3 regions of the Bradyrhizobium sp. LA6.1 genome follow, and region 1 is predicted to be linked to each of the others. Evidence: predicted binding sites of a transcription regulator. Region 1 holds the regulator's gene; each other region holds the start of a gene.

What was found. Region 1 encodes LexA, which represses DNA repair genes until DNA is damaged. Its sites were predicted from a motif close to TGTTCNNNNTGTGTTCNG; they were not measured.
Region 2: a site for LexA is predicted at 2,268-2,285, ahead of ABIB99_RS08580 (single-stranded DNA-binding protein). Genes of this name have one in related genera too.
Region 3: a site for LexA is predicted at 4,832-4,849, ahead of ABIB99_RS15495 (ribonuclease T2 family protein). Genes of this name have one in related genera too.

Annotation. Positions count from the first base shown of each region.
Region 1 covers NZ_JBEPQK010000003.1:139,895-149,995, forward strand. The annotation lists gene ABIB99_RS07810 (ComEC/Rec2 family competence protein) at 1-1,240, shown strand, start outside; gene ABIB99_RS07815 (GAF domain-containing protein) at 1,250-2,083, opposite strand; gene ABIB99_RS07820 (hypothetical protein) at 2,416-2,850, opposite strand; gene lexA (transcriptional repressor LexA) at 3,496-4,197, opposite strand; gene ABIB99_RS07830 (molybdopterin molybdotransferase MoeA) at 4,374-5,585, opposite strand; gene ABIB99_RS07835 (hypothetical protein) at 5,817-6,011, opposite strand; gene ABIB99_RS07840 (HAD family hydrolase) at 6,166-6,792, opposite strand; gene ABIB99_RS07845 (alpha-hydroxy acid oxidase) at 6,806-7,939, opposite strand; gene ABIB99_RS07850 (S41 family peptidase) at 8,247-9,584, shown strand; gene ABIB99_RS07855 (bifunctional diguanylate cyclase/phosphodiesterase) at 9,675-10,101, opposite strand, start outside.
Region 2 covers NZ_JBEPQK010000003.1:297,602-307,702, reverse strand. The annotation lists gene gyrA (DNA gyrase subunit A) at 1-844, opposite strand, end outside; gene ABIB99_RS08585 (DUF2306 domain-containing protein) at 1,013-1,411, opposite strand; gene ABIB99_RS08580 (single-stranded DNA-binding protein) at 1,614-2,114, opposite strand; gene ABIB99_RS08575 (outer membrane protein) at 2,564-3,325, shown strand; gene ABIB99_RS08570 (outer membrane protein) at 3,559-4,248, shown strand; gene ABIB99_RS08565 (outer membrane protein) at 4,473-5,219, shown strand; gene ABIB99_RS08560 (outer membrane protein) at 5,409-6,173, shown strand; gene ABIB99_RS08555 (outer membrane protein) at 6,319-7,074, shown strand; gene uvrA (excinuclease ABC subunit UvrA) at 7,379-10,101, shown strand, end outside.
Region 3 covers NZ_JBEPQK010000005.1:343,869-353,969, reverse strand. The annotation lists gene uvrC (excinuclease ABC subunit UvrC) at 1-1,671, opposite strand, end outside; gene ABIB99_RS15510 (outer membrane protein) at 1,921-2,544, shown strand; gene ABIB99_RS15505 (cold-shock protein) at 2,630-2,845, opposite strand; gene ABIB99_RS15500 (23S rRNA (adenine(2030)-N(6))-methyltransferase RlmJ) at 3,100-3,960, opposite strand; gene ABIB99_RS15495 (ribonuclease T2 family protein) at 4,082-4,786, opposite strand; gene ABIB99_RS15490 (hypothetical protein) at 4,909-5,370, opposite strand; gene ABIB99_RS15485 (hypothetical protein) at 5,554-5,847, shown strand; gene ABIB99_RS15480 (DUF3617 domain-containing protein) at 5,877-6,407, shown strand; gene ABIB99_RS15475 (IS5 family transposase) at 6,490-7,449, shown strand; gene ABIB99_RS15470 (ABC transporter substrate-binding protein) at 7,696-8,907, shown strand; gene ABIB99_RS15465 (PRC-barrel domain-containing protein) at 9,131-9,661, opposite strand; gene ABIB99_RS15460 (hypothetical protein) at 9,899-10,101, opposite strand, start outside.

The sequences.
Region 1 (10,101 bases):
GTTCTATCTGCTGCTGTCGGGCGCGGAGGTCGCGACGCAACGCTCGTTCTTCATGACGGCGGTGGTGCTGATCGCGGTCATGGTCGATCGCCGTGCTATCACCTTCCGCACGCTGGCGGTGGCCGCGCTGATCGTGCTCGCGGTCGCACCGGAAGCACTTTTGCATCCAAGCTTCCAGATGTCGTTCGCGGCAACGCTCGGACTGGTGGCGCTGGTGCAGATCGGCATGCCGAACCTGTTTGCGTCGCCCGATCATTCCGCGACCGCGCGGATTGCAATGTGGGGCGGGCGCGAGATCGCGATGTTGTTCCTGGCCTCGCTGATCGCGGGGCTCGCGACCACGCCCTATGCCGCTTTCCACTTTCACCGTGTCACCCCGTTCGGCGTGCTCGCCAACCTCGGGGCGATGCCGGTGGTTTCGGCCCTGGTGATGCCCGCGGGCCTGTTGGGCTTGATTTCAGCGCCGTTCGGACTCGATGGTCCGTTCTGGTGGCTGATGGGGATCGGCATCGACTGGATGGTTGCGGTGTCGCGCTGGGTGGCCGCTTTGCCGGGCGCGGTCGGCCGCATCTCGGCTTTCGGCATCGCACCGCTGATCGTTGCAAGCTTGGGAATCATCGTGATGGGCTTGTTGCGCACGCCGTTGCGCTGGGCCGGCGCGGTGGTGCTGTTGGCCGCGATCCTCTGGGGACTGTGTGCGCGGCAGCCCGATGTCCTGATCGCCGGTGACGGCCAGAGTGTCGCGGTGCGGGGCAGGGATGGGCACCTGCAACTCATCAGGTCGAGCAAGGACAGTTTTCTTCTGAAGGAATGGCTCGCCGCCGACGCCGATCCGCGCGACGCCGGCAGTGCCTCACTGGCCGCCGGCGTGTCGTGCGACGAGGCCGGCTGCGTGACGCCGCTCGCCGACGGGCGTCTGGTCGCGCTGGCCTTGCGCATCGATTCACTGGCTGACGATTGCAGCCGGGCCGCGCTGGTGGTGACGGCGCGGCCGGCGCCGCCGGATTGCGCGGCGATGGTTGTCGACCGTCAGCGTCTCGCAAGGCAGGGCGCGCTGGCGCTGACGCGAAGCGGCGACGGCTTTGCGGTTCAGGCGGCGAAGGCAAGGGGGGCAGACCGTCCGTGGTCGCCGGCGGCTGCCGGCGAGGCGGATTTCGGCGCGAGCCTTGGGCCGCAGGCGGCGGCTCCCCGCAACCGCGACGCGACGCCATCGGAGGCCGACCTGCAGGCCGAGGATTGAGCGGACGGGTTACAGATACCAGGCCAGCACGGCGTCGAGCCTGGCGTTGCCGATCACCGGCAGGACGACCATCTGGCTCAGTCCAGAGGCGCTGGCCTGCAAGGCCGCGACCGAGCCGTCACGCGCGAGATCGTCGTTGAGCGCGGGCATGCCGGTGGCCCAGGCCCCGCCGATGCTGCCTTCGCCTTTGGCGATGGATTTCGTCGCATAAAGCGCGGCGAGGTCGGTCTGCCCGCTGCAATCGCCGGCGCGGAAGACCAGCGCCGAACGGGCCTCGTCCGGAACCCAGATCTCGAAGCGTCGCGCGATTGGCGTCGCCTGCGCGGAGAGGAATGTCAGCACCCAGGTCTGATCGGTGCCGGTCCGGTAGGGAACGCCGACGCCGAGATTGATTCCGACCTTGGCGGCGTCCTCCCAGCGCAGAAAACTCCTGGCATCGTGCAGGTCCTTGATGATCAGAGGCAGGCCGGCTTTCCAGATGCGGCCGGGCAGGCCGAAGCCGCGCGGAAATCTGGTGTGGCGGGAGTTGAATTCGAACATGTCGGCGGTGCCGTAATAACCGTCGACGAGCGCCATCTCGTGGGAGGTTTCGGCATCGTTGTGCCAGAGCTCGATCGCGCCGACATGGGCCTCGTCGTCGCCGCAGAACAGCACCATGACGGCTTGCAGGAATTCGCCTGAAAACACGGGCACCGCCACGCCGCAGGTCAGCCCGGCGGCGATGGCCTGATCGGTCCGCTTAAAATAGGAATCGGTGAATCTGGTGAGGATCACGGGGTGGCCGCCGGCCCAGGCCTTGCCGGGAAGTCCCTCGTCATATCCGAAGTGCAGATCCTCGCTCACGTCCCTAAACGCGGACAACCCTTCGCCGTAGAGGCCGCCGCCGAATTTCCAGCCGCATGCGCGTGCGGTCAGGCACCCAGAGTTCAACGACGCGAATGAAGGTCTTCATCGAACGTGCCCGCGGTCTCAAGCCGCACCAAGCATCGGCCATTTGGCTGCGGAACGGACGTTCAAAATTCAGGCAGGACAGCGCAAACTTCGTGCGGTGGGAGACGCCACGGCTTGGTCCGCCCGATGGAGTTTCGCGGGACACAAACGACACCATCTCGCCGGCCTCGGCCGGCGATGGCGATTTCAATCCTGGCCCGACCTGCCGGCCGGGAATGGCTGCATCAGCCGATCGGCAGGCGGGTGATGGTTGTCCGGCTGTCGGTGATGGTCTGCGGCTTGTGCTCGCGCTCGCCGAGCGGCTGGGTCACCGGTAGCTGCAGCACGGTCGCGCGCTGGCCTTCGACCAGCTGCGTCACCAGCACGGATTTGCCGTCGGGGAATTCGATCGCATCATGATGGCGATCGGGAATGTGCGGATCGATCTTGCCGAACTTGCCGACGCGCGAATTGACGGTGCGCGTCCAGATCCAGCGATTGTCGTAGCGGACGTTGTCGGCGAACGCGAGCTCCGTCCCCGGGAGCAGGCAGACCGCGACGGTCGGATCGGCCGCGGAGGCAAAGCCGCGCGTCGAGGTGCCGCGGAAGGTTGTCGTGACGATCGTCTCGCCGACTTCGGCGGGACGCGACGCGACGGCATGCAGGCTGTAGTCACACATCGGGTGCTCCTCATGCAGGGATAGCGACCCACGTCTCTTAATCGAGGCGCAGGCCTCTATCAGAGTGGAAATACCAAACGTTCTGCCGGGTTGTAGGCAAATCTACGGCTCGCCGCCGCAGGCCGCAATCACATTAACTTTCCCGAATCCACCAGGAACAAAGCCCGCCCCTTTGCATTCTGCAGGCGCGTGTCAGCGCCCCGCAGGCGCCGACCAGCCGGAATATTGCCAGCCCGGCCGCGACGGTTGGTCGACGGCGTCGAGGGCCTTGCGGACTTGCTCGCTCATGGCGGTATCCTTGCGGACATGGGGCCGCGATTGCGCGGCCAAGGCTTGCACGGCCAAGGCTTGCACGGCCAAGGCTTGTACGTCCAAGGCTTGCGACGCTGATGCTGCGATCAGCGCCACAGCAAGTGTGCTCAGAACGATCCGGCGGATGACTTCTCCTCGAACCTGAAGGCCGCGAAGCAGGGCTGCTTCGTGCGGCGTGCCGAGGATTTACCGCTGGAGGAGGGGCCGGATAATCTGCGCGAAACCAGAAAGACTATCCAGCGGAAGCGGACAATCGTCCGCTCCAATCTCGGATCGGCGATGCCGATCGAAAGCGCGCGGGGCGCCAAATAACCGATACCGGCACGTCCGGTATCAATACTTCCGGTACAGCCCGATCAGCTTGCCCTGGATCTTCACCCGGTTGGGCGGCAGAATGCGGACCTCATAGGCCGCATTGGCGGGCTCGAGCGCGATCGAGGCGCCGCGGCGGCGGAAGCGCTTCAGCGTCGCCTCCTCGTCGTCGATCAGCGCCACCACGATATCGCCGGTATCGGCGCTCTCGTTGCGCTGGATCAGCGCCATGTCGCCGTCGAGAATGCCGGCCTCGACCATGGAATCGCCGCGCACTTCGAGCGCGTAATGTTCGCCCGAGCCGAGCATGTCAGGCGGTACGCTGATGGTGTGGCTGCGGGTCTGCAAGGCCTCGATCGGCGTACCGGCCGCGATGCGGCCCATCACGGGGACCGCGACGGGGCGCTCGCCCTCGTCCGCCGGCGGGCTCGAAGTCGTGCGGACCTTGCCGAGATTGCCTTCGATGACGCTCGGCGTGAAGCCGCGACGGCTGCCGGCGGCGGCCTGAAGCTCGGGCAGCTTGATCACCTCGATGGCGCGGGCGCGGTTGGGCAAGCGCCGGATGAAGCCGCGCTCCTCGAGCGCGGTGATCAGGCGATGGATGCCCGATTTCGAGCGCAGGTCGAGCGCGTCCTTCATCTCGTCGAAGGAGGGCGGCACGCCGCTTTCCTTCAGCCGTTCGCTGATGAACCGCAGGAGCTCGTATTGTTTGCGCGTTAACATCTCGACCAAAATCCCCCGGTTGATGTCGTTCGATTCCGAGACGCTGAATTCAGCAGTAAGCCGCTACATTCTCGAAACAAATCATGAACGGACACTATATGTTCGATACATGTTCCGCAACTGCTTAATTTACCGTGAACGCGACAAAGTTCGCGGAACGCACGCGAACGAAGCAATCAGACGGGCAGTCGCAAGACCTCGCAAGGCGTGCCGGCTTGGGCCTTCGGCGCGAATGGCGCGCGCACGAGAAGTGCCTGTGCCGCAGCGAGATTCGCAAGCAGCGAGGAATCCTGGTGATTGACGGGGAGGGCGAGGAGCGTGCCGTCGTCGCGCAGCTCGAGGCGTGCGCGCAGATAATCCTCGCGCTGGTCATTGGCGCCGACATCGCGGCCCAGCACCGCGCGTTCGCGGCGGTGATGAATCATCGAACGGCCCGAAAGCGCGCGAATCAACGGCACCATGAACAGGAAGCCGCAAACATAGGATGACACCGGATTGCCGGGCAGGCCGATCACGCGCATCGCGCCGAGCCGCCCGTTCATCATCGGCTTGCCCGGCCGCATCGCGATCTTCCAGAACGCCATCGAGATACCTTCGTCCCTCAGCGCCTGCTGGACCAGATCGTGGTCCCCGACCGACGCGCCGCCGGTCGTGATCAGGATGTCGGCGCCGCTCTCCCGCGCGCGGCCGATGCCGGCCGTGGTCGCCTCAAGCGTATCGGCGGCCACGCCGAGGTCGATGGTATCGGCGCCCTCGCTGCGGGCGAGCGCGTGCAGGGCGTAGCCGTTGGAATAGACGATCTGGCCGTGGCCCGGCGTCGTACCCGGCATCACCAGCTCGTCGCCGGTGGCGAGGATCGCGACCTTCGGGCGTCGCCGGACTGGCAGTTGCGGGTAATTCATGCCGGCGGCGAGCGCGAGGTCGCGCTCGGTGAGCCGGGCCCCTTTGCGCAGCAGCACGTCGCCTTCCGAGAAGTCGACGCCGGCGGGGCGGATGTGCCGCCCCGTTACGGCGGCTTCCTTGATGGTGACGCGCTTGCCGTCCGCAATCGTGTCCTCCTGGATCACGACCGCATCAGCGCCATCGGGAACGACACCGCCGGTGAAGATACGCACGGCCTCGCCGGCGCCGACCGATCCCGCAAACGGGCGGCCCGCCGCGACCTCGCCGATCAGGGTGAGCTGGGAGTCGATCTTCGCCGCATCGACCGCGCGCACCGCATAGCCGTCCATTGCCGACATCGCCTGCGGCGGCTGCGTGCGCCGCGCGGCGACGTCGCGTGCGAGCACGCGGTGGAAGGCTGCGTCGAGCGCGATCATCTCTTCAGGCAGCGGCTCTGCGCCCGCCAGCACCGCGGCGAGCGCGTCGGAAACCGGCATCAGGGCCACGGGTGAAAACTCCTGCTGGGCCCGTTCGGGCAAATCGGCGGCGAGAGTTCTAGCCGAGTGCAGGCGCAGAGGCAAAACAGTGGCCGCGCAGGATGATTTATCCTGCGTCATCCGCTCTGCGATGAAGGGTGAGCATCAAGTCCGCCGCGGCATGATCCAGAAGGCGAGACAGACCGGTACGAGGATGGCCATGGCGAGGACGAGAAAGACGAGAGCCACGGCCAGCATCGGTCAGCCCCCCGGCTGCTTGTACGGACTGACGTCCGGCGCTGCGGGGCCCTGATCCTTGTCAGGCAGCGGGTCGGCCTGGGATTTCAGGTCGGCGGCCTTGCTGATCAGTCTTGCGGAAAGGTCAGAATCCGAGGTGGTTCTGGCGAATTTCATCAGCAGAGAGGCCTGCTTGGTGAGGTAGGTTTTGCCCAACACGACGATAAGCCCGATGTAGAATTCCCAACGGACTCATGAGTCCTGAGAGGGGCAATCGTTCCGGGAACTCTGTATAAAATGCACAAAGGGTTTTGGTTCCTCGCCCCCGGGCAAAATAGTTCCATTCGCGGCCCGTCGGCTTGCCGGTCAGAGATCAGATTCCGAGCGCCTTGAGGGCGTTCCCGACGTCGCGGGGCGAGGTCACGTGGATCGTGGTCAGGCCGCGCGACCGCGCTCCTTCGATGTTCTCGGCAAGATCGTCGAAGAACACGATACGGTTCGCCGGCACGCCGATCGCGGCCACGACATGATCGAAGGCCTCCACATCCGGTTTGCGCAGGCCGATGCTGGACGACAGATACAGCTCGCGGAAATGGCCGAGAAGGCCGGCATATTCCTTCGAGAAGTGGTCCACATGCGGCCGGTTGGTGTTGGAGAAAGCGTAGAGCGGCAACTGCTTTGCCGCACGCGGCAGCAGCTCGGCGATGTCGGGCATCTCGCCGGCGAAGATCGCGTTCCAGCCCTCCAGGAACTGTGCGTCCGAAATGCCGATCCCGAGCGCGACACGCAGCGAGTCAAAATAGGCCTCGTCGCTGATCTTGCCGACCTCGTGCAGCCGGTAGGCTTCGCTGTCCCGCACATAGCGCGCGACGATGGCTTCCGGCTTGCAGCCGGCATGTCCCGCCCAGCAGGCGATCGCCTTGGAGAAATCGATGTCGAGCACGACGCGCCCGAGATCGAACAGGAGCGCGTCCGCGCTACCGGGAGAGAGCGAGCTCATTGCATCCTTTCACTCAATATCGATAGGGGTCGTGGTCGAACAGCGGGAACGCGCTGAACACGCTCGGCGCATTCGTTGCGGTCGCCTGGTGCAGGCAGGACTTGTCGACCTCGGCGAACGAGGTGGCGCCCAAGAGGCCGAGGCAGCGCAGCACCTCGTCCTCGAGCAGCTCCAGCATTCGCCTCACGCCGGCTTCGCCGGCCGCCGCCAATGCCCAGCATTGCAGCCGGCCGATGCCGACCATGTCCGCGCCCGCCGCGATCGCCTTGACGATGTCGGTGCCGCGGCAGAAGCCGCCGTCGACCATGATCTTGGCGCGTCCCTTCACGGCCTCGACGATCTCGGGCAGCACATGCATGGCACCGCGGCCGTGATCGAGCTGGCGGCCGCCATGGTTGGAGACGTAGATCCACTCCACGCCGTGATCGACCGCGATCCGGGCGTCCTCGGCGGTGGCGATGCCCTTCAGGATGAGCGGGATCTTGAACTTGTCCTTGATCATCTTCACGGTCCGCCACTCCAGGCCCTTCTGGTAATCGCCGCCGGTGGCGCGCAGGCGGCTCTCGCGAACATAGCGCTTGGCAATGTCACGTTCGCGACGGCTGTAATGGGCGGTATCAACGGTCAGGCAGAAGGCGGCGTAGGCGTTCTTCTCGCTCCGGCTGACGACATCGGCGACGAAATCGTCGTCGCCGCGCACATAGAGTTGATAGAGCCGCAGCGCATCAGGGGCGGCCTCGGCGGTCTTCTCCAGGCCGGGCTCGGACACCGAGCTCAGCATGTGCGCCGCGCCGAAGGTGCCGCAGGCGCGGGCAACGCTCGCCGCGCCATCCGGATCGAAGATCTCCAGCGCGCCGACAGGGGCCAGCACCACCGGCAGCCGCATCCTGCGCCCGAACAGCTCGACCGAGCCGTCGACCTCGCGGACGTCGCGCAGCACGCGCGGCCGGAAGGCGATCTCGTCGAGCGCCATGCGGTTGCGGCGCATCGTGGTCTCGGTCTCGGCGGCGCCGACGATATAGTCCCAGGCGTTCTGGTTGAGGTTGGCGCGCGCCTTGCGGATGAATTCGTGCAGGTTCTGGAATGGCTCGGCGCTGGCGCCGAGTTCGACGTTCCTTTCCGGCCGGATGCGGGGCGCGTCATTCATTGTTGTCCTCCCGAGAATTTGAAGCGTTATTGTCATCGCGTATCGTGTCCGGCCCTCCAAAACCATCCTAAAATCGCATACCTGCGAGGCGTGGGCCGGCCGGGCCGATTCCCGCCTTGCGCGAAACGGTTTCGGAACGTTGCCAAAAGTTTAGGCCCGGGCGAAGGGATTTTTACGATGTACCCGCCGGCGTGGCGTCCCGGCCTTGAAGAAACCAGAATGGTATTGTGAACAGCGGGCTGGATCGCCATTTGCATGGCGCCTCACAAGCCCAAAGCAAAGCTCCAGCAAGAAGGCCAGCCTATCCATGCGGAAAAACCTGCTGTTCCCCCTGGGCGCGCTCACGGGAGCGTGTCTAACCCTTCTGGTCGCCAGCCCGCACGGTGGAGTATGGGCGGCACGGGCGGCAGCGAGCGCGGATGATGCCTATTCCCGGCTCAATCTGTTCGGCGAAGTGTTCGAGCGGGTGAAGGCGAGCTATGTCGAGAAGCCCGACAATTCCAAGCTGATCGAAGGTGCGATCACCGGCATGGTGACCTCGCTCGATCCGCATTCACGCTACATGAACGACAAGGCCTGGACCGAGATGCAGGAGACCACCTCCGGCGAGTTCGGCGGGCTCGGCATCGAGGTCACGATGGAGGACGGCCTGGTCAAGGTCGTCTCGCCGATCGACGACACGCCGGCGTCCAAGGCCGGGATCATGTCCGGCGACCTCATCAGCAAGATCGACGGCGATGCCGTGCAGGGCATGACGCTCGAGCAGGCCGTCAACAAGATGAAGGGGCCGGTCGATACCCAGACCAAGCTCACCATCGTGCGCAAGGGCGCCGACGCCCCGCTCGACGTCGCGATCAAGCGCGAGATCATCCATGTGCGTCCGGTGCGCTTCCACGTCGAGAACGGCGACATCGGTTATATCCGCGTCACCTCGTTCAACGAGCAGACCACCGACGGCCTGAAGAAGGCGATCGCGTCGATCTCCAAGGAGGTCCCGCCGGAGAAGCTGGTCGGCTACGTGATGGACCTGCGTAACAATCCGGGCGGCTTGCTCGACCAGGCCGTCTCGGTGTCGAGCGCCTTCCTTCAGCGCGGCGAGGTCGTCTCGACCCGCGGCCGCAATCCCGAAGAGACCCAGCGCTTCACCGCGCATGGCGGCGACCTCACCAAGGGCAAGCCGCTGGTGATTCTGGTCAATGGCGGCTCGGCTTCGGCCTCGGAGATCGTCGCCGGCGCGCTGCATGACCACAAGCGTGCCACGATCATCGGCACGCGCTCGTTCGGCAAGGGCTCGGTGCAGACCATCATTCCGCTCGGCGCCGGCAATGGCGCGCTGGCGCTGACCACGGCGCGGTACTACACGCCGTCGGGCCGCTCGATCCAGGCCCAGGGCATCGCGCCCGACATCGAGATCCTCCAGGATGTTCCGCCCGAGCTGAAGGGCCGCATGGACACCATGGCGGAGTCCCAGATGCGCGGCCATCTGCAGGCCGCCGACGGCACCGAGCAGACCGGATCGCAGTCCTACGTCCCGCCGGAAGAGAAGGACGACAAGGCCCTGCATGCGGCCTACGACTTCCTGCACGGCGTGACCGCGAATGCGGTCGCCGCCAAGCCTGCGCCGAAGGCGGCGGTACCGAACTAAGCCTTACGACGTCCAGATATCGCCCGGGAGCGGATGACCGCTCCCGGGCGAATTCGTGCGGTGACGCTTCCAATTGTTGGGAAGACCGCCCTAGCTGGCCTCGCGGTGCCGGCTTTCCTCGCCGCCGCGCTGGGCGAGGCGGCTGCGGTGCAGCGCGAACAGCTCCAGCACCTTGTCGGCCGGTTTTGCGGCACTGAACAGGTAGCCCTGCATCTCCGAGCAGCCGAGCGCACGGAGCAGGCGCTGCTGCTCCTCGGTCTCGACACCCTCGGCCGTGGTGGTCATGCGGCGGGCGGCAGCCAGGTTAACGACGGCCTGCACGATGCTGGCGGAGCCGTCGGGACCGGCGATGTCGCTGACGAAGCAGCGGTCGATCTTGATCTTGTCGAACGGGAAGCGGTGCAGATAGCTCAGCGAGGAGTAGCCGGTGCCGAAATCGTCGAGTGCGATGCGCACGCCGATGGCGCGGAGCTGATGCAGGATCGCAAGCGCGGTGTCGTCGTCGCGGATCAGCACG
Region 2 (10,101 bases), 160 kb from region 1:
TCGTCGCCTTGTTCACCTGGTAGGGAATCTCGGTGATGATGATCGCCTCGCGCTCCTTGCGGATGGTCTCGATCGCGACCTTGCCGCGCATGACGATGGAGCCGCGGCCGAGGTGGTAGGCGGCGCGGATGCCCGCGCGTCCGAGAATGACGCCGCCGGTCGGGAAATCCGGTCCCGGAACGATGTTGATGAGTTCCTCGATGGTGAGCGCAGGATTGTCGATCAACGCGACGCAGGCGTCGATGACCTCGCCGAGATTGTGCGGCGGGATGTTGGTGGCCATGCCGACCGCGATGCCGCCCGCCCCGTTGACCAGGAGGTTCGGGAACTTGGCCGGCAGGACCGACGGCTCGGTTTCGTTGTTGTCGTAGTTCGGCTGGAAGTCGACGGTGTCCTTGTCGATGTCGGCCAGCAGAGCCAACGCCACCTTCGTCAGTCGCGCTTCGGTGTACCGATAGGCGGCCGGGGGATCGCCGTCGACCGAGCCGAAATTGCCCTGGCCGTCGATGAGCGGCACGCGCATCGAGAAGTCCTGCGCCATCCGGACCATGGCGTCGTAGATCGACTGGTCGCCATGCGGATGATATTTACCGATGACGTCACCGACCACGCGCGCCGACTTGACGTACTTCTTGTCGGGCGTGTGCCCCTGCTCGTTCATCGAGTAGAGGATGCGGCGATGAACCGGCTTCAACCCGTCGCGCGCATCAGGCAGCGCACGCGCCACGATCACGCTCATCGCGTAATCGAGGTAGGACTTCTTCATCTCCTCGTAGATGGAAACGGGACGAATGTCCGAGGGTTGCGCCGGCTGGTCGCCGGGCTTGTTGTCGTCGTCAGCCAAGGGGAAATCCGGTGAGATTTTATCTGGGAATCATATAGCGCATCGCCCCCCTGATAACCACCCTTGCGAGGTCTGGGGAAGCGGTTTTTCCGACTGTTTTTCCAGAGACTTACGAGCTCAGCACCACTGCCTCGAGCGAAGCCGGAATGAGCCGCCGGGAACCACGTCCTAGGCTCCGAAAATCACCCGGTGCATGATCCGTCCAGGCACGAGCGTGAACAGCCCGGCAATGACGAGCGCGCCGACGAACGTCATGATCATGATACGCCGGTGATCGGCGACCCGATGGGTATGCGCCCGCCACACCGCGAGCGGTAGCATCACCAGCGTGAAGATCGACAGGAGATGGATCGGGCTGAACGGCCCGACCAGACGGATCTGGTGGATCCAGAACGACGAGGCCGCCACCACCGCCATCAGCGCCACCCAGATCCAGCCGATCGTCCGGTGCGGCAGCGTTCCCTTGGGGGCAGCAAACTGGACAAGGCCGAGCACGAAGGCGGCCATGGCGGCAAAGGCGTGCAGCGGGATCGCTGGAGCGGCCTCAAGCAGCGGCGCAACGCTCATACAGGGGTCTCTCCGATCGACGGCCAACCCATGTGAACAGGATTAACATCAAGTTAATACCATTCACATCACGCCTCGTCAAAGGCTTGAGGCAGCACATGAGGCAAGCCCGGAAAAACCGAGCCTTGCCCGTCAATTCGTAAGGAAACCTGTCGCTCTACGCGAGCAAGGTGACATCAGGGGCGAAGCGCCCCCGCCCGTCTCAGAACGGGATGTCGTCGTCCATGTCGCTGTTGCGGCCACCGCCGCCGCCGGCGGCCACAGCGCGGCGCGGCGCGCTGCTGACGGGACCGGAGGAGCCGAAATCGCCGCCCGGCTCGTCGCCGAAGCTGCCGCCTCCACCGCCGCCGCCGCGGCCGTCGAGCATCGTCAGGGTCGAGTTGAAGCCCTGGAGCACGACCTCGGTGGAGTACTTCTCGGCGCCGCTCTGGTCGGTCCATTTGCGGGTCTGGAGCGCGCCCTCGATGTAAACCTTCGCGCCCTTCTTCAGGTACTGCTCGGCGACCTTGCAGAGCCCTTCATTGAAGATCACGACGCGATGCCACTCGGTCTTTTCCTTGCGCTCGCCGCTATTCTTGTCGCGCCAGGTCTCCGAGGTGGCGATGCTCAAATTCGCGATCGGCCGCCCGTCCTGGGTGCGGCGGATTTCGGGATCCTTGCCGAGATTTCCAACCAGAATGACCTTGTTGACGCTTCCCGCCATCGCCGCTCTCCACTCCGAATGCCACTGAATTTTAGAAGGCCCGGGACGCGCCCGCGTCCTCTGCAACCTGTTGACGCGACCCTATACGCTTGCGCGGACGGATCGGCCCGTCACCCCTCCACTTATCCCCATATATAGCACCCCTGGCGGGTTCGTTCCAGATTTGTTCTTATGACACCCCTCACCTTGTTGCGTTGGCAAGACGACACCGCGCGGCACAAAGACGGCCTGCGCCAAATGGAATTTCCCCGAATTCCTGAGGACGGCGAAACAGCTTAACATTCATCAAGTTAGAAGCAGTTCAGATGCCGCCCGACTGTTGCATTCCGGAGACGGACTCCGCCTCCCGCCTAAGCTACGCTTGCCGCGGAATTAGATTCTTATAGGCGTCGCGCCTGATCAGCCGCTTCGGGGACTTCGAAAAGCGGTCAGAAACTGGGGGGACTGCAATGAATAAGATTTTGATTGGTACTATTGGTGCAATCGCGTTGGGGCTGTCGGCTCCCGCAAGCGCGGCAGATCTCGCTGCGCGTCCCTACACCAAGGCTCCGGCACCGATGATCGCGACCATCTACGACTGGAGCGGCTTCTACATCGGTATCAACGGCGGCGGCGGCACCAGCCACAAGTGCTGGGACGTCGATATCGGCGGTGGCGTTCTCGTAGGCGAAGGCTGCCACAACGCGACCGGCGGCACGGTCGGCGGCCAGGTCGGCTACCGCTGGCAGTCAGCCAACTGGGTGTTCGGCTTCGAAGGCCAGGGCAACTGGGCCGATTTCTCGGGTGACAACATCAGTGCGATCAGCGGCCTGCGCGATCGTTCGAAGATCAACGCCTTCGGCCTGATTACCGGTCAGGTCGGTTACGCCTGGAACAACGTCCTGGTCTACGTGAAGGGCGGCGGCGCCGTCGTCGGCGATCGCTACCGCAGCTTCGACGTCGCCAGCGGCCTCGAGTTCGACCGGGCCAACGAGACCCGTTGGGGCGGCACCGTGGGTGCGGGCGTCGAGTTCGGATTCGCCCCGAACTGGACCGTGGGCTTCGAGTACGACCACATCTTCCTCGGCAACCGCACCATCGGCTTCACCGGATCCGGCAATTTCGCCCCGCTCGGCGTCGCCACACGCTCCGATCGCATCAGCCAGGATGTCGATATCGGCCTCGTCCGCGTGAACTACCGCTGGGGCGGCCCCATGATCGCAAGATACTGATATCCCTCTGAGATCGCTTGGAGATCAAAGGCCGGCCTCGCGCCGGCCTTTTTGCGTGGGCAACGGGAATTATAGGTCAGTCACCGTTACGTTTTGCGATTATTGTGGCTTTTGGGAGACACAACTTGCGGCTTTGCTGATGTAAGCACGACATCAGTTGGACCACGGCGTCCGATGTCCTTCCGAACGCACGGAAGGCAAAAACAGAAACCGGGACTGGGATTAGTTTGAAAATGAAGAAGGTTTTGTTGGCTTCGGCCTGTTTGTTCGCTCTCGCTGCTCCGGCTTCGGCCGCTGATCTCGCGGCGCGCCCCTACACCAAGGCTCCGGTGGCGGTGGCCTCGGTCTACAACTGGACCGGCTTCTACCTCGGTATCGTCGGCGGCGGCGCCTGGGAAAACGGTTCCGGCGACCCGAAGATGAAGGGTGGCTTCGTCGGCGGCACCGCCGGCTACAACTGGCAGACCGGCAACATCGTGTTCGGCGTCGAGGCTGATGGTTCCTGGGCTGACGTCAGCGCTTCGGTGACCGGCGCCACTGTTGTTCCCGGATTCGGCGTTGTGACCGCAACGGCGAGCTCGAAGACCGATGCCATGGGCACCGTGCGCGGCCGTATCGGCTACGCCGTCAATCAGGTCCTGTTCTACGGCACCGGCGGCTACGCCTGGATCGACAACAAGATCACCCTCTCCGCTCTCGGCCTGACCGCGTCGGACAGCAAGTGGCACTCCGGCTGGACCGTCGGTGCGGGCGTCGAGGCGTTCTTCGCTCCGCAGTGGTCGGTCAAGGGCGAGTACCTCTATCGCAGCCTCGGCGGCGAGACCTACTTCTCGGGCGCCCTGCCCACCGGCACGCTCAACTTCCACACCGTGCAGGTCGGCGTGAACTATCACTTCGGGGGCCCGGTGGTCGCGAAGTACTGAGCTTCGCTTCCAACGCACCGCGTTACGAAAGGCCGGCCTTGCGCCGGCCTTTTTGTTTTCGCGCGTCCAGATCCAGGCCAACCGATTCCCAACGTTTTTCGGGGAGAGCTGTGGCATCCCGGTGACACAACCTTCGGCTTCAATGGTGTAGAGCAATGACATCGATTGGGTCATTGGGTCGGCCGTTTTTCGCCGACAAAGAGAAACGAAACTGGGGAATTGAAATGAAGAAGGTTTTGCTGGCCTCGGCCAGTCTGTTCGCACTCAGCGCGTTGGCTCCCGCCTCGGCGGCCGATTTGGCGGCCCGCCCCTACACCAAGGCGCCCATTGCTGTGGCCTCGATCTACAACTGGTCCGGCTTCTATCTCGGCATCAACGGCGGCGGCGCCTCGAGCCGCAACTGCTGGGATGTCAACAACATCTTCGGCATTGCGGGTCCGGACACGGCTGAAGGCTGTCACAATGCGACAGGCGGCGTCGTCGGTGGCCAGGTCGGTTATCGCTGGCAGTCGGCCAACTGGGTGTTCGGCCTTGAAGCCCAGGGCGACTGGGCCAATCTGAAGGGCTCGAATACGAGCGTGGCGCTTGCTCCGCTGGTCAACGAGACCAAGATCGACGCGATTGGCCTGTTCACCGGCCAAGTCGGCTATGCCTGGAACAACGTGCTCTGGTACGTGAAGGGTGGCGCGGCGGTCACGCATGCCAAGTACAACGGCTCGGCGTTCGGCGTGGTCCTCGACAGCGCAAGCGAGACGCGCTGGGGCGGCGCGGTCGGCACCGGCCTCGAATTCGGCTTCGCGCCGAACTGGTCCGTTGCGATCGAATACGACCATCTTTTCATGGGCAAGCGCAACAACTCGTTCACGATTCTCGGCATCAACGACCGCATCGACCGTATCAAGCAGGACGTCGATATGGGCACTGTTCGCGTGAACTATACGTTCGGCGGCCCGGTCGTGGCGAAGTACTAAGCGTCGCCTCCGACGTCATCGCGTTACGAAAGGCCGGCCTTGCGCCGGCCTTTTTGTTTTCGCGCGCACGGCGCGAGCGCTTGCGGACAAGTTCCATTTTTCGGCGCGCTGTGACCCTCCGGTGACAGACTGTCGCACCTCGAAGGTTGTATCGAAGATCGCAACAACTTTGCCCTTGGGGGGTCCGTCTTGAACAAGTTTATGCTTGCCGCCGCCGGCATAGTCGCGATGACCACGTCCGTTTCGGCGGCCGATCTGGCGGCGAGCCCCTACACCAAAGCTCCTGCCCCGATGATCGGCGCGGTCTACGATTGGAGCGGCTTCTACATCGGCGCCAACGGTGGTGGCGGCTGGAGCCATAAGTGCTGGGACATCGTCGCCAACATCCTCGGTGCGCCGGTCACTCCCCCCGCATCGGAGGGCTGCCACACCGCGACCGGCGGCGTGGCTGGCGGCCAGGCCGGCTTTCGCTGGCAAAGCGCGTCATGGGTGTTCGGCGTGGAAGGCCAGGGCGACTGGGCTCACCTTAGCGGCTCCAATGGACCGAGCCTGGCTGCGGGCGGCGTCGGCTCAGACCGCTCGAAGATCAACGCCTTCGGTCTCGTGACCGGCCAGGTCGGCTACGCCTGGAGCAATGTGCTGTTCTACGCGAAGGGTGGTGCGATGGTTGTGAGCGACAAATACGAGGGCTTCACCACGGCCACCGGCTTCGTGTTCGACAGGGCGAATGAAACGCGCTGGGGCGGAGCGGTTGGTGCTGGCCTCGATTTCGGCGTAACGCCCAACATCGTGGTCGGCGTCGATTATGTGCACGGCATCATGGGATCGCGCGACAACCGCTTTACGTTCAACAACGGCACGTTCTCGCGCGCCGATCGGATCCGCCAGGACGTTGACATTGCAACGGCCCGCGTCAGTTACAGGTTCGGCGGCCCCCTCATCGCCAAATACTGATCTTCGCCTCCGACGCCATCGCGTTACGAAAGGCCGGCCTTGCGCCGGCCTTTTTGTTTTCGCGCGAGGGTGCACCCAACCGTCTTGGAGTCGTGAGGCGCGCGCAAGGCGTCCGCTAATGGCTTTGGCGAGTTGGGGACGTGACATGAAGACGTGGATGCTGGCTGCGGTCAGCCTGTTCGCACTCGGTGCGGTCGCGCCGGCTACCGCCGCCGATCTCCCGATCTACAAGGCGCAGGCGGCCGCCGTTCCCGTCTATGACTGGAGCGGCATCTATGCCGGCATCAACGGCGGCGGCGGCTTGGCCCATGCCTGCTGGGGCGTGACCCGCGCGCTCGGCATCGCTGTCGATCCGGCCGTTGGCGAAGGCTGTCACAATGCGGGCGGTGGCACGGTCGGCGGACAGCTCGGTTATCGCTGGCAGAAGTCGCGTTGGGTGTTCGGCATCGAGGGCCAGGGCAACTGGGCCGACTTCAAGGGCAGCAATGTCAGCGTGGCGCTGCCGCTGTTCACCAACCAGACCAAGATCGACAGCTTCGGCCTGTTCACTGGCCAGATGGGCTACGCCGTCAACAACCTGCTCCTCTATGGCAAGGCCGGCGCCGCGGTGGCGCACGACAAGTACGACACCTTCGTCCCCGGCGTCCCGGCCGCGGTGTTCAACAGCGTCAACCAGACCCGCTGGGGCTACACCATCGGCATCGGCGTGGAATGGGGCTTTGCCGAGAACTGGTCGGTCGGCGGCGAGTACAACCATGTCTTCCTCGGCCATCACAGCGCCGACTTCGCAACGCTCGTCGGCGGCTTCGCCCCGCGCACCGACCGGATCGGCCAGGATATCGACATGGGCCTGATCCGCATCAATTACCGCTGGGGCGGCCCGGTCGTCGCCAAATACTGAGACAAAGCTTCCCACAGGAACCTCCAAGTCCTGATCATGTGCGGATTGCCCCAAATCCGCATTCAAACGCGAACGAAGGGCTGGCCTCGCGCCGGCCCTTCGCATGTTCTGGGGGCCCTGCTCCTGCCAGATGCCGCCAGCGCGCCAACAATCCGTTGACGATTCGCACTCGCCACTGGAAATCCGCTCCCGTTCTTCCTACGTTCGCTGCCATACCCATCGGCGCCGATCCCGGTTCCGGGCGACGCGCGCCTTTTTTGTTGGCGCGATCGCGCACCTTTGGGATTCCTTGAGGGCAACTCGGATGGATGAAGTGATCAAGGCGAAGCGCCAACAGCAGAACGCGGGATCCAGCCTGCGCGCAATTACGATCCGTGGCGCGCGCGAGCACAACCTCAAGAATGTCGACGTCGAGATCCCCCGCGACAAGCTGGTGGTGTTCACCGGGCTGTCAGGCTCCGGCAAATCCTCGCTCGCCTTCGACACCATCTACGCCGAGGGCCAGCGCCGCTACGTCGAATCGCTGTCGGCCTATGCGCGCCAGTTCCTGGAGATGATGCAGAAGCCTGACGTCGACCAGATCGACGGCCTGTCGCCGGCGATCTCGATCGAGCAGAAGACCACGTCGAAGAACCCGCGCTCGACCGTCGGCACCGTCACCGAGATCTACGACTACATGCGCCTGCTCTGGGCGCGCGTCGGCGTGCCCTATTCGCCCGCCACGGGTCTGCCGATCGAGAGCCAGACCGTCTCGCAGATGGTCGACCGCGTGCTGGCGCTGCCCGAGGGCACCCGCCTCTATCTGCTCGCCCCCGTCGTACGCGGCCGCAAGGGCGAGTACCGGAAGGAGCTCGCCGAATGGCTCAAGAAGGGCTTTCAGCGCGTCAAGATCGACGGCACCTTCCATGAGCTGGCGGAAGCGCCCACGCTCGACAAGAAATTTCCGCACGACATCGACGTCGTGGTCGACCGCATCGTGGTGCGCGCCGACATCGGCCAGCGCCTCGCCGAAAGCTTTGAGACCGCGCTGAAGCTCGCGGAGGGCCTCGCCGTCGTCGAGTTCGCCGATGCGGCTGCAGCGGCTGCGCCCGCCGAGGAGAAGAAGAAGACCGCCAAAATTCACGACAAGAGCGGGCCCGAGCGCATCCTGTTCTCGGAAAAATTCGCTTGCCCCGTCTCCGGCTTCACGATTCCGGAGATCGAGCCGCGCCTGTTCTCGTTCAACAATCCCTACGGCGCCTGCCCGGCCTGCGGCGGCCTCGGCGTCGAGCAGCATGTCGACGAAGACCTCGTCATCCCCGACAAGGAGCTCGCCATCGGCAAGGGCGCGATCGCGCCCTGGGCCAAGTCGTCGTCGCCTTACTATATTCAGACGCTGACCGCGCTCGGCAAGCACTACAAGTTCACGCTGACCACCAAATGGAAGGATCTGCCGAAGAAGACGCAGAACGCGATCCTCCTTGGCTCGGGCGAGGACGAGATCAAGTTCTCCTACGAGGACGGCGTCCGCTCCTACGACACCAAGAAGCCGTTCGAGGGCGTCATCACCAACATCAACCGCCGCTATCGCGAGACCGAGAGCGAGTGGGCGCGCGAGGAGCTCGCAAAGTATTTCCACGACGTCCCCTGCGAGGGCTGCAAGGGTTTCCGGCTGAAGCCCGAGGCGCTCTGCGTCAAGATCGGCGGCAAGCATATCGGCGAGATCTCGGAACTGTCGGTCAGGAAGGCCGGCGAATGGTTCGAGACCGTGCCCGAGGCGCTGAACACGCAGCAGAACGAGATCGCCGGCCGCATCCTCAAGGAGATTCGCGAGCGCCTCACCTTCCTGCTCGACGTCGGCCTCAACTACCTCACTCTGTCCCGCTCCTCCGGCACGCTGTCCGGCGGCGAGAGCCAGCGCATCCGCCTCGCCTCGCAGATCGGCTCGGGACTGACGGGCGTGCTCTACGTGCTGGACGAGCCCTCGATCGGCCTGCACCAGCGCGACAACGCCCGCCTGCTCGACACGCTGAAGCGCCTGCGCGACCTCGGCAACACCGTGATCGTCGTCGAGCATGACGAGGACGCGATCCTGCTCGCCGATTACGTCCTCGACATCGGGCCCGGCGCCGGCATGCATGGCGGCAACATCGTCGCCGAAGGCACGCCCGCCGAGATCATGCGCAACCCGAAATCGCTGACCGGCAAATATCTCACCGGCGAGCTCGAGGTCGAGGTGCCGGAGCGGCGCCCGCCGAACCATCGCCGCACCATCAAGGTGGTCAACGCGCGCGGCAACAACCTCAAGAACGTCACGGCCGAGATTCCGCTCGGCCTGTTCACGGCCGTCACCGGCGTCTCCGGCGGCGGCAAGTCGACGCTGCTGATCGACACGCTCTACAAGGCCATCGCCCGCAAGCTGAACAACGCCAGCGAAGGCGCCGCCCCCCACGATCGCATCGAGGGTCTCGAGCACATCGACAAGATCATCGACATCGACCAGTCGCCGATCGGCCGCACCCCGCGCTCGAATCCCGCGACCTATACCGGCGCCTTCACGCCGATCCGCGAATGGTTCGCCGGCCTGCCCGAAGCGAAGGCGCGCGGCTATGAGCCCGGCCGCTTCTCCTTCAACGTCAAGGGCGGCCGCTGCGAGGCCTGCCAGGGCGACGGCGTCATCAAGATCGAGATGCACTTCCTGCCCGACGTCTACGTCACCTGCGACGTCTGCAAGGGCAAGCGCTACAACCGCGAGACGCTGGAGGTCCTGTTCAAGGGCAAGAGCATCGCCGACGTGCTCGACATGACCGTCGAGGAAGCGGCCGACTTCTTCAAGGCGGTCCCGCGCGTGCGCGAGACGTTCCAGACCCTGCACCGCGTCGGCCTCGACTACATCCATGTCGGTCAGCAGGCCACAACCCTGTCGGGCGGCGAAGCCCAGCGCGTCAAGCTGGCGAAGGAGCTGTCCAAGCGCGCCACCGGGCGCACGCTCTACATCCTGGACGAGCCGACCACCGGCCTGCACTTCCACGACGTCAAGAAGCTGCT
Region 3 (10,101 bases), on a different contig from region 1:
GATCTCCCGGACGGCGTTGAGCTGGCCGCGACCGCCGTCGATGATCACGAGATCGGGCCATTGCGGGAAGTCGTCGTCCTTGGCCTTGCCGGCGGCGTCCTCGGGCGGATTGATCAGGCGCTTGAAGCGGCGTTCCAGCACCTCGCGCATCATGCCGTAATCGTCGCCGGGCGTGAGCCCTTCGGACTTGATGTTGAACTTGCGGTACTGGTTTTTCACAAACCCATCCGGGCCGGCGACGATCATGGCGCCGACCGCATTGGTGCCCTGGATGTGGCTGTTGTCGTAGACCTCGATGCGCTTGGGTGAATGCGGCAGGCTCAGCGTCGTCGCCATGGCGTCGAGCAGCCGGCTCTGCGTCGCGGTGTCCGCGAGCTTGCGGCCGAGCGCCTCGCGCGCATTGGTCAGCGCGTGGGCGACCAGCTCCTTCTTCTCGCCGCGCTTGGGCGCCGTGACCTCGACCTTGTGGCCGGCCTTGATCGACAGCGCGTTGGCGAGCAGCTCGCTCTCCTCGATCTCGTGCGAGAGCAGGATGTTCTTCGGCGGCGGCTTGTCGTCGTAGAACTGGGCGAGGAAGGACCCCAGCACTTCCTCCGGCGTATAGGTCTTCTCCGCGCGCGGGAAATAGGCGCGGTTGCCCCAGTTCTGACCGGTGCGGAAGAAGAACACTTCGACGCAAAAGAAACCGCCCTCCTGGTGGACCGCGAACACGTCGGCTTCCTCCACGGTGCGCGGATTGATGCCCTGCTGCGACTGGATCGCCGACAGCGCGGCGAGGCGGTCGCGGTAGAGTGCCGCGGTCTCGAATTCGAGCTCGCCGGATGCCTTCTCCATCTCGCCGGCAAGCTCCTGCTTCACCGCTTGGCTCTTGCCGGAGAGGAAGTCGGTCGCCTCGCGCACCAGCGTCGTATAGCCGGGGAAATCGATCTCGCGGGTGCAGGGGCCGGCGCAGCGGCGGATCTGGTAGAGCAGGCAGGGCCGCGAGCGGCTTTCGAAGAAGGAATCGGTGCAAGAGCGGATCAGGAACGCGCGCTGCAAGGCGGTGATGGTGCGGTTGACCGCACCGGCGGAAGCGAACGGGCCGAAATAGCGGCCGGGCCGGGTCTGCGCACCGCGGTGCTTGAGGATCTGCGGCGCCCAATGGTCGCCGGTGATCAGGATGTAGGGAAACGACTTGTCGTCGCGCAGCTGCACGTTGAAGCGCGGCCGGAGCTGCTTGATGAGATTGGCTTCCAGCAGCAGCGCTTCGGTCTCGGTGTTGGTCGAGACGATCTCCACGGTCACCGTGGCTGCGATCATGCGCAGGATGCGCGCCGGTTGCGGCGCGCTCTGGCGCGCATAGTTCGACAGGCGCTTTTTGACGTTCTTGGCCTTGCCGACATAGAGCACGTCGGCATTGGCGCTGAGCATGCGATAGACGCCCGGCGAGGTGGGCGCGAGGCGGACCGCGCGCTCGATCGCCTCATGGCCGGTCGCCAGCGGCTCTTCGCCGACCGCGCCGCTCTCCTCCAGGATATCAGGCAGCAGCGCGTCGTCCTCGTCCTCGCCAGCGGTAGTGGCGGGGTCGAGGTCCGGCGGCGCCAGGCTCTCCGGCGGGGCGTCGGCGGTCGTGCCGCGCGGAGATTTGCGCGCGCGTGCGTCGTCCGGATTGTCGGTGGAATCGTGAGCCATGATGCGAATTTAAGCGCTGGGGGTGCCGATTTGAAGTTCCAGCCTTGCGGCACACACAGGATGGCGGCGCGGTTCCGGGTAACACTTGCTTAAGCCTGTTAAGAGCGCGGTAACCCGGCTTAACAGGCCTTTAACTTAAAACTCTCGATAAATCTTACGCGAAAAAGAGGAGGTTCCGTAACCATGCGATTTTGCCTTGCGCGGCGGCGCAGGCATCGCGGGGGGCGGCCGTTGCGTTGGAGAGTACCGATGAGGGGGTTCGTTGTAGGCGCAGCCGTGTTGGTTGCAGCCGGCTGGACAGCTTCGGCAGAGGCCGCCGATCTCAATTACGGGCAGGGTGCGCCCTACACCGTCAATCAGCCGCTCAATGCCTATAGCTGGGCCGGTCCGTATCTCGGTGCCAATCTCGGCTATGAGTGGGGCTCGGTGAGTAATTCGCCCGTCAAGCCCTCCGGTTTCGTCGGCGGTGTGCAGGCCGGCTACAATTTTCAGAATGGTCCATGGGTGTTCGGCGTCGAGGGCGATATCCAGGCCGCGGGCGCTGATGACACCTTCGCGCCGTGGAAGTTCTCCAACCCCTGGTTCGGCACGCTGCGCGGCCGTGCGGGCTATGCCTTCAGCAACGTGCTGTTCTACGGCACCGCCGGCCTCGCCTTCGGCGAACTGCGCGCGCAGACATTCGGCTGGACGGAGTCGCACACCACCGCAGGCTGGACCATCGGTGCCGGCGCGGAAGTCGGCTTCGCGCCGAACTGGAGCGCCAAGCTCGAATATCTCTACATCGATCTGTCGACGAGCCAGTTCGCAATTACCGGCGTGTCAAACGGCTATAGCGCCAGCGTTGTGCGCGCAGGCGTGAACTATCACTTCTGATAGTTGAAGAAGAAAATACCGGACAACAGCCTCCCGGCCGCTCGCGGCCGGGATTTTTTTCGCCAGGTGTTCGCTCGAAAACGCTCTAGGAGACGATGACCAAATTGACTGCCTTTGGTCCCTTCCCCTTCTTGTCCGGCTCGACTTCAAAAGTAATGCGCTGTCCTTCGGCGAGGTCTTTCAGTCCCGCCCGCTCCACAGCAGTAATGTGCACGAAGACGTCGCGCCCGCCGTCGTCGGGCTTGATGAAACCGTAGCCGCGCTCGCCGTTAAAAAACTTGACCGTTCCCGTCATGGCCATCGGGAAACTCCCCCTCATTGCTCCTCCGTCGCGACGCAGACTCACGTCACGACATGACCGGGCCTTACGAAGCCCGGGAGCTGGCCATCCTTGGGCGGACCTTTCTTTCGGTCCGATCGGATCTTTCTTAGGCCTTCACTCCGCCGCAACCATTCGCGGAAGCGGAACGTAAAGCCAGTCACGGAAACAGCATAATACGGTTCTCTGCAGATTGACTACCGCTCCTGCATCTTTTTCCCAAGAATGCCGGTGTGTTACGGCCTCGGCACCTCTAATCGGAATCTGGCAGCTCCGCCCTGTCCGAGCGGTATCTCCAGCTCGGGCAGGATCGTCTTGAGCTCGCCATGCAGCGTGTACGGCGGATTGACGATCAACAATCCGGCGGAGGTGAGGGCGGCGCCATCAAGCTGCGGCGCGACACTGAATTCGAGACGCAGACATTTTCCTGGTGGTTTTGCTGCGGCTGCGAGCCGCGCCACTGATTGCACCAGCGTGTCGGTGGCGCGTCGGCTCTTGGCCGGATACCAGATTACATAGATACCGGTCGGCCATTTCACGAAAGCCGCCGAGAAGGCGTCGCCGAGCTTTTCGAACTCGTCTTTCGCCTCGAACGGCGGGTCGATCAGCACGAGCCCGCGCCGTTCCTTCGGTGGCACAAAGGCCGGCAGCGCGACCCAGCCGTCGAGATCGACCACGCGCGCCTGTTCGTCGCGGCGCAGCACACCGATCAGCGCCTTGCGCGCCTTCGGCTCGAGCTCGCAGGCAACAAGGCGGTCCTGCGGCCGCAGCAGGCCGCGCGTGATCAGCGGCGAACCCGGATAGGCCTTGAGTTCGCCCTTCGGATTGTAGGCACGAACGATGTCGAGATAGGGCTTGGCCAGCGCCACGGCGTCGTTCGACAGGCGCGCCTGCATCAGCCGCGCGATGCCGGTCAGCCATTCGCCGCTGCGGCGCGCCTCGTCGCTTTCGAGATCATAGAGGCCGGCGCCGGCATGGGTGTCGATGACACGGAATGCGCCCGGCTTGTCCTGAAGGTAGGTAATGATGCGCGCGAGCACGATGTGCTTGATGACATCGGCGAAGTTTCCAGCGTGGAAGGCGTGACGGTAGTTCATGAGACAGGACTACGCTACGTCACGGCTTGAGCAAAGCGGCATACGCGTCTGTGCCGGCATGGACCCCGATTCTGCAGCGCACCGCCGAACCGGCGCTGCGTCCGGGGCACAAACACTTGGACTAGCCACCTCTGATCGGCGGCATCGTCACCTGGTCGCGGCGGCAGGCGCGGCGCTCGATCTCTTCGCAGGCCCGGAATTGCAGGTCCTTGCTGAGGCAGATGCGGACCTCGGAGAGCCGGGTCCGGTTGCAGGTGACCGAGATGGCCGCGTTGCTCAGGCCCGCATTGGCTTTGATAAAGGCTTCCTCCACCTCGCCCGGCGCCACAGTCTTGGCCTGCGACAGTTCGAGATATTCCGCCGGGATCTTGATCGCGGCGCGCGCCTTTCGGATCGTCTCGAAATAATTGCGGCTGTCGAGCCCGGAGCAGGTGCCGTGCTTGTCCCACTCGTTGAAGATCAGCCCCGGCGCCGGCATCAAATCGAGCATCGAAGAGACGATGTTGCGGTTCAGGCGTGGCGACGGCCGCTGGCAATATTCGGGGAAGCCGTTCTCATATTGCGGCCACAGCCCGTGCACCACGAACGCGTAGGGCCGTCCGCTGCACTGCATCTGCGAGCGACCACCGCCGCCGCGGTTGCGCTCGGACGCCTCCTCGCAGAACGAGGGCGACCATGACAGCGACAGCACATAGAAATCGAATTCGCCGGGCGCGTTCTGCCGTTTGTCCTGGGCCTTCGCGCCGCCCGGCAGCGCGACCAGAACCAGAGGAAGGGTCAGTGAGATCACGAGACGGGTGAACGAATGCAATCTAAAATGAAACATGGCGACGCCCCTCAACTAGACTGTGCAATCAGCCTAGCAGGCAACAAGAACATTTCAAGAACAAAATTCGGGCCGGCCCGCTGGGCGCCTGATCAGTCCGATTCAGGCCTTTCGATCGAGGCTCAGGGCCTGGCGGCGCGGCAGGACGGATTGTAGGCCCAGTTGCGGTCAAGCCCGACCACGCACCATTCCACACCATTGCCGTAGCCGGAGAAGCCGCCATCCTCGATGATCGAGAAATGCACCTTGCGCACCTTGCCGTCATTGAGCATGGCGTCGCCGGTGCAATAGCGGCGCGGAATGTTGTCGGACTGCCAGGGCCGGAACGCGATCTCGTGAACGGCGGCGAAGCCGGTGATCTTCAACGAGGAATTCCAGAACGAGCTTTCCTTCTCCCAGAACTGGGTGGCGATTGTCGGCAGCGCCCTCTCGCAATCGACGACGGCGCCGTCATAGCGCGGCCCGTTCAGCCAGAAGTTCAGCTCCAGCGGATTGGCGGCCCTGGCCTCACCGAGCGACAGCGCTCCGAACATGAGGCCAAGCAAGGTGGCAAAGCGGAGCGATTTCAGGGGGAGGGCGCGCATGGGCAATCCGGACAGCTGGGTCTTGCGAAGGATGGACGGTGCCGCGAAGGCCGGGGCAGGTCAAGTGCAGCGCGGCAACACTTGGCCAAGAGTTGACCCCAACCTCGCAGCCGGCGGGGCATCAGTTCTTTTCATGGACCTCCCGGCACCGTAAACTGGCGCCAACCAATTGGAGTGACGGGAATGCGAATCATTGCGGCCGCGGGCTTTCTTGCCCTGGGTATGATGGCCAGCCAGTCGGCACGCGCCGATCTCCTTCCGGTGCCTCCGTTCAAGGGCAACGACACCGGCGGCATCATCGCTTATTCGCTGGCGACCCAGGCGGATGCGCGGCAGGTCGCGGTCGATCACTGCGCGCGCTACGGCAAGGTCGTGAAATTCCTCGCGGTGCAGGCCTTTGAGGGCGGCTACATCTCGTTCTCCTGCCGTTGGGTGCCCTATGGCGCTGCCCAACAGCCGATCCGCACGCTGTACTGAGGCGCTTTCGGAACGTCGGGAGCTTCCACATGACGCGCAAGCTCGCTTTGCTCGGCTCGGCCCTTTGTCTTGTGGTGTCGGCAGGCAGCGCCAGCGCCGACGATCTGCCGGTGCGCAAGGCCGGTCTCTGGGAAATGAAGATGGTCAGGACCGGCACGCCTATGCCCGAGATGACCATGCAGCACTGCACCGACGAGACCGTCGACAAGGAGATGAACAACAACGTCTCCCCGATGGCCAAGCAGATCTGCGCCAAGCAGGACATCAAGAAGACCGCGACCGGCTATGTCAGCGATTCCGAGTGCAACGTCGCCGGCGTCAGCACGACCTCGCATGCCGAGATCACCGGCGATTTCAACTCGGCCTATACGGTGAAGACCTCGTCGCACGCGCAAGGCGGCGCCGCCGGCGCAGCAGGCCGCGACACCACGATGCAGCTCGAAGCCAAGTGGCTGGGGGCCTGCAAGCCCGACCAGAAGCCCGGTGACATCGTGATGCCCGGCGGCTTCAAGATGAACGTGCGCGACATGGACAAGCTGAAGGCGCTGTTGCCGAAGTAGGTTTGTCTTCCCTCTCCCCTTGTGGGCCTGTTGCGTAATTCGTCAATTGTGATTCCCTAGGGCAAAGCCTTGGAGGGTAGCGATGGCGGTCAAGCGGACGGGACAGCCGAGCTTTGTGGAAGCGCTGATGCCGAAGGGGGCCGGCGCCAATGCGGCGCTGGATCGGCTGGCTGGCCTGGTCAAGTGGTACCGGTTCGAGAAGCTGATCGGCCATTTGCGGGATGAAGGGAGCCCCGGTCGACCAGGCTATCCGGTGCTGGTGCTGTTTCGTGCTGTGCTGTTGCAGTCGCTGTATGGTCTTTCGGAGCGCGAACTCGAGGAAGCGCTGGGCGACCGGTTGTCGTTCAAGCGCTTCGTCGGTTTGAGCCTTGAGGATGCGACGCCCGACCATACGGTCCTGAACCGCTTTCGGAACCAGCTTGTCGAACAAGGCCTGCTGGAGAAGCTGTTTGGTGAGCTGGATCGTCAGCTTGAGAATGCCGGCGTCATCCTCAAGCGCGGCACGATGCTGGATGCGACCTTGATCCAGGCGGTGTCGGCTCCTCCGAAGGAGGATCGCCCCTCAAACGATCCCGACGCCCGCTTCACCAAGCGGCAAGGCAAGAGCGGCACGACGTTCGGTTACAAGGCCCATGTCGGTGTCGACGAAGGATCCGGCTTGATCCGCACGGTACTGACCACACCGGCCAACATCAACGACACGACACCGGCGGACGCTTTGATCCGCGGCGATGAAGCTGCGGTGTGGGCCGATGCGGCTTACGACACCCATGCCCGACGGGCCCGGCTGAAGGCGGAGGGCAAGAAACCCCGCATTGCTCGTCGGCCCAACCGGCATCACCCGGAGTTGCCGCCGAGGCTCAAACGCTACAACCTCCTCATCGCGCGCCGCCGAGCCCAGGTCGAGACCACCTTCGCTACTCTCAAACGCCGCATGCGGCTGACCTGCATCCGCTACGTCGGTCTGATCAAGGCGACCGGGCAAGTTCTGCTCGCCTCAATCGCCTTCAACATGAGGCGGTGGGCCACGATCGCCGCGTGAGCTGCCCGCTGAGGGCAACAACTACAGATCTTCGCAGGCATTGCCAGGACCAAGGCCTTCTCTCCTGACGTCTTCAGCCTCAAAAGCCGATAACGCAACAGGCCCACAAGGGGAGAGGGTAAGAACACCGCAGCCCCCTACTTATTTCTCACGCCACCTCACACATCCCCGGCTTTGCCCCCGCGACCGATTGTCGCTAGAACAGTCCCCGCAACAAAACCCAAACAACAACACAGGGAGAAACATATGCAAAAACTCATCGCCGCCGTCGCGGCCGGTCTTGCTCTCGCCGCCACATCAGGCACGGCCCACGCGCAGATCTCAGACGACGTCGTCAAGATCGGCGTGCTCACGGACATGTCGAGCCTCTATGCGGACGCGACCGGCAAGGGCTCGCTCGCCGCCGTCGAGATGGCGGTTGCCGATTACGGCGCCAAGGTCGCGGGCAAGCCGGTACAGGTGGTCGCCGCCGATCACCAGAACAAGCCCGACGTCGGCGTCAACATCGCCCGCAACTGGTACGACAACGACAAGGTCGACGCGATCTTCGACGTGCCGACATCCTCGGTGGCACTGCCGATCTCGGCGCTGACGCGCGAGAAGAACAAGATCAACATCAACTCCGGCGGCGGGTCATCGGATATCACCGGCGTCGCCTGCTCGCCCAACACCGTGCACTGGACCTACGACACCTATGCGCTGTCGAATGTCGCCGGCAAGGCGATGGTGAAGCGCGGCGAGGACACCTGGTTCTTCGTCACCGCCGACTACGCCTTCGGCATGGCGCTGCAGCGCGACGCCGCCAACGTGGTCAAGGAGAGCGGCGGCAAGGTGCTCGGCGAGGTCCGCCATCCGCTCAATTCCTCGGACTTCTCGTCCTTCCTGCTGCAGGCCCAGGCCTCCAAGGCCAAGGTGGTCGCGCTGGCGAATGCCGGCGGCGATACCACCAACGCGCTGAAGCAGGCGGCCGAATTCGGTCTCGTTCAGGGTGGCCAGAAGATGATCGCGCTGCTCCAGGAGATCACCGACACCCATTCGCTCGGCATCAAGGCGACGCAAGGCCTGATCGTCACCGACGCGTTCTACTGGGACATGAACGAGGAGACGCGCGCCTTCTCGAAGCGGTTCAACGAGAAGGTCGGTCATATGCCGACCATGATCCAGGCCGGTCTCTACTCGGCGACCATGCACTATCTGAAGGCGATCGAGGCCATCAAGACCGACGAGGCGCCGAAGGTGATGGAGCAGATGCGCAAAACCCCGGTCAACGACTTCTTCGCCAGGAACGGCAAGATCCGCATCGACGGCCGCATGGTGCACGACATGTATCTGTTCGAGGTGAAGAAGCCGGAGGAGTCCAAGGGTGAGTGGGACCTCTACAAGCTGATCGCCACCGTCCCCGGCGACGAAGCCTTCCGTCCCCTCGACAAGGGCGGCTGCCCGCTGGTGACGCACTGAACGTCTTCTCCCTCTCCCCGCTTGCGGGGAGAGGATTGGGGTGAGGGGGAGTCTCCGCGGGGACGGCGCCAGTTGGGCTCGTCGAGACTCCCCCTCACCCGGATTGCATCTTCGATGCAATCCGACCTCTCCCCGCAAGCGGGGCGAGGTGAAAGACGAAAGACACGACAGCGCGCCCGGTGAAAACCGGGCGCGCCTCGTTTCGGCCGTCACGTGAGCAGCATTACTCCGAGTACTTGAACTCGGGCATGTTCTTCAGCTCGTCCTTGCTGGCATTGAACACGGCGTGGTCCGGATACCATTTCGACGTGGACGAGGCGGTCGTAGCCGTCGTGGTCGTCGTGGTCTTCTCGGTGCCGGTCGCAGCGCCAGTGGTCGTGGTCGCCGCAGGCTTCGCGCCGGTGCCGGTGTAGGCGACGGCCTCGTTGACGAACTTCAGCTTCTCGTAGGGGACGGCGACCAGATGCTCGCCCATGCCGAGGAAGCCGCCGACGCCGATCACGGCAATCTTGATGTTGCCGCTCTTGTCCATCAGTAGGTCGTTGATCGAGCCAATGTTCTCGTTGGCGTCGTTGTAGATCTTCAGGCCCGACATCTTCGAGGCACGCCACTCGCCCGACGCGGTCGTCGTTGTGGTGGTGGTGGTGGCCGCGGGCGCCGCCTTGTCGGTGGTGGCCGTCGGGTTTTGCGCGAACGCAACGGTCGCAAGCAGTGCGGTGCCGGCAAGGCCGGCGGCGATCGATTTCATCAACATTGTTGTCCTCTCCTTCAGCAGAAAGCTTATGCGGAGAGAACAGCGGCGATCATCCGCAGTTCCTTTTCTGCGGCAATTTCGTCACGCGATGATGGCGCTGCGCTGCGACGAAAGTTCCTGCGTCACTCAGGAAGGTTCGATGAGGAACGTTCCTGATGCACAGTTCCCCGCCGACGATCATGCGCCCTGGGTGAAGCACGATCGCGGCGAGGAACGCGCCGACCTGCGTCGCTCAGGTCAGCTCTTGAAGTCGATCAGAAGTGCGGAGAAATCCGAACCGCCGAATGAGCTGCCGCTGGCGCCGTAGGACGCGCTCGACGATTGCGACTGCTGGAGCGCCTGGAGGAATTGCTGGAGAATGTCCGCCGTGGTCGTGTTGGTCGACGTGCTGCTGGTCGAGTCCGTCGAGGACGAATCCGACGAGCTGTCATCCGGCGGCG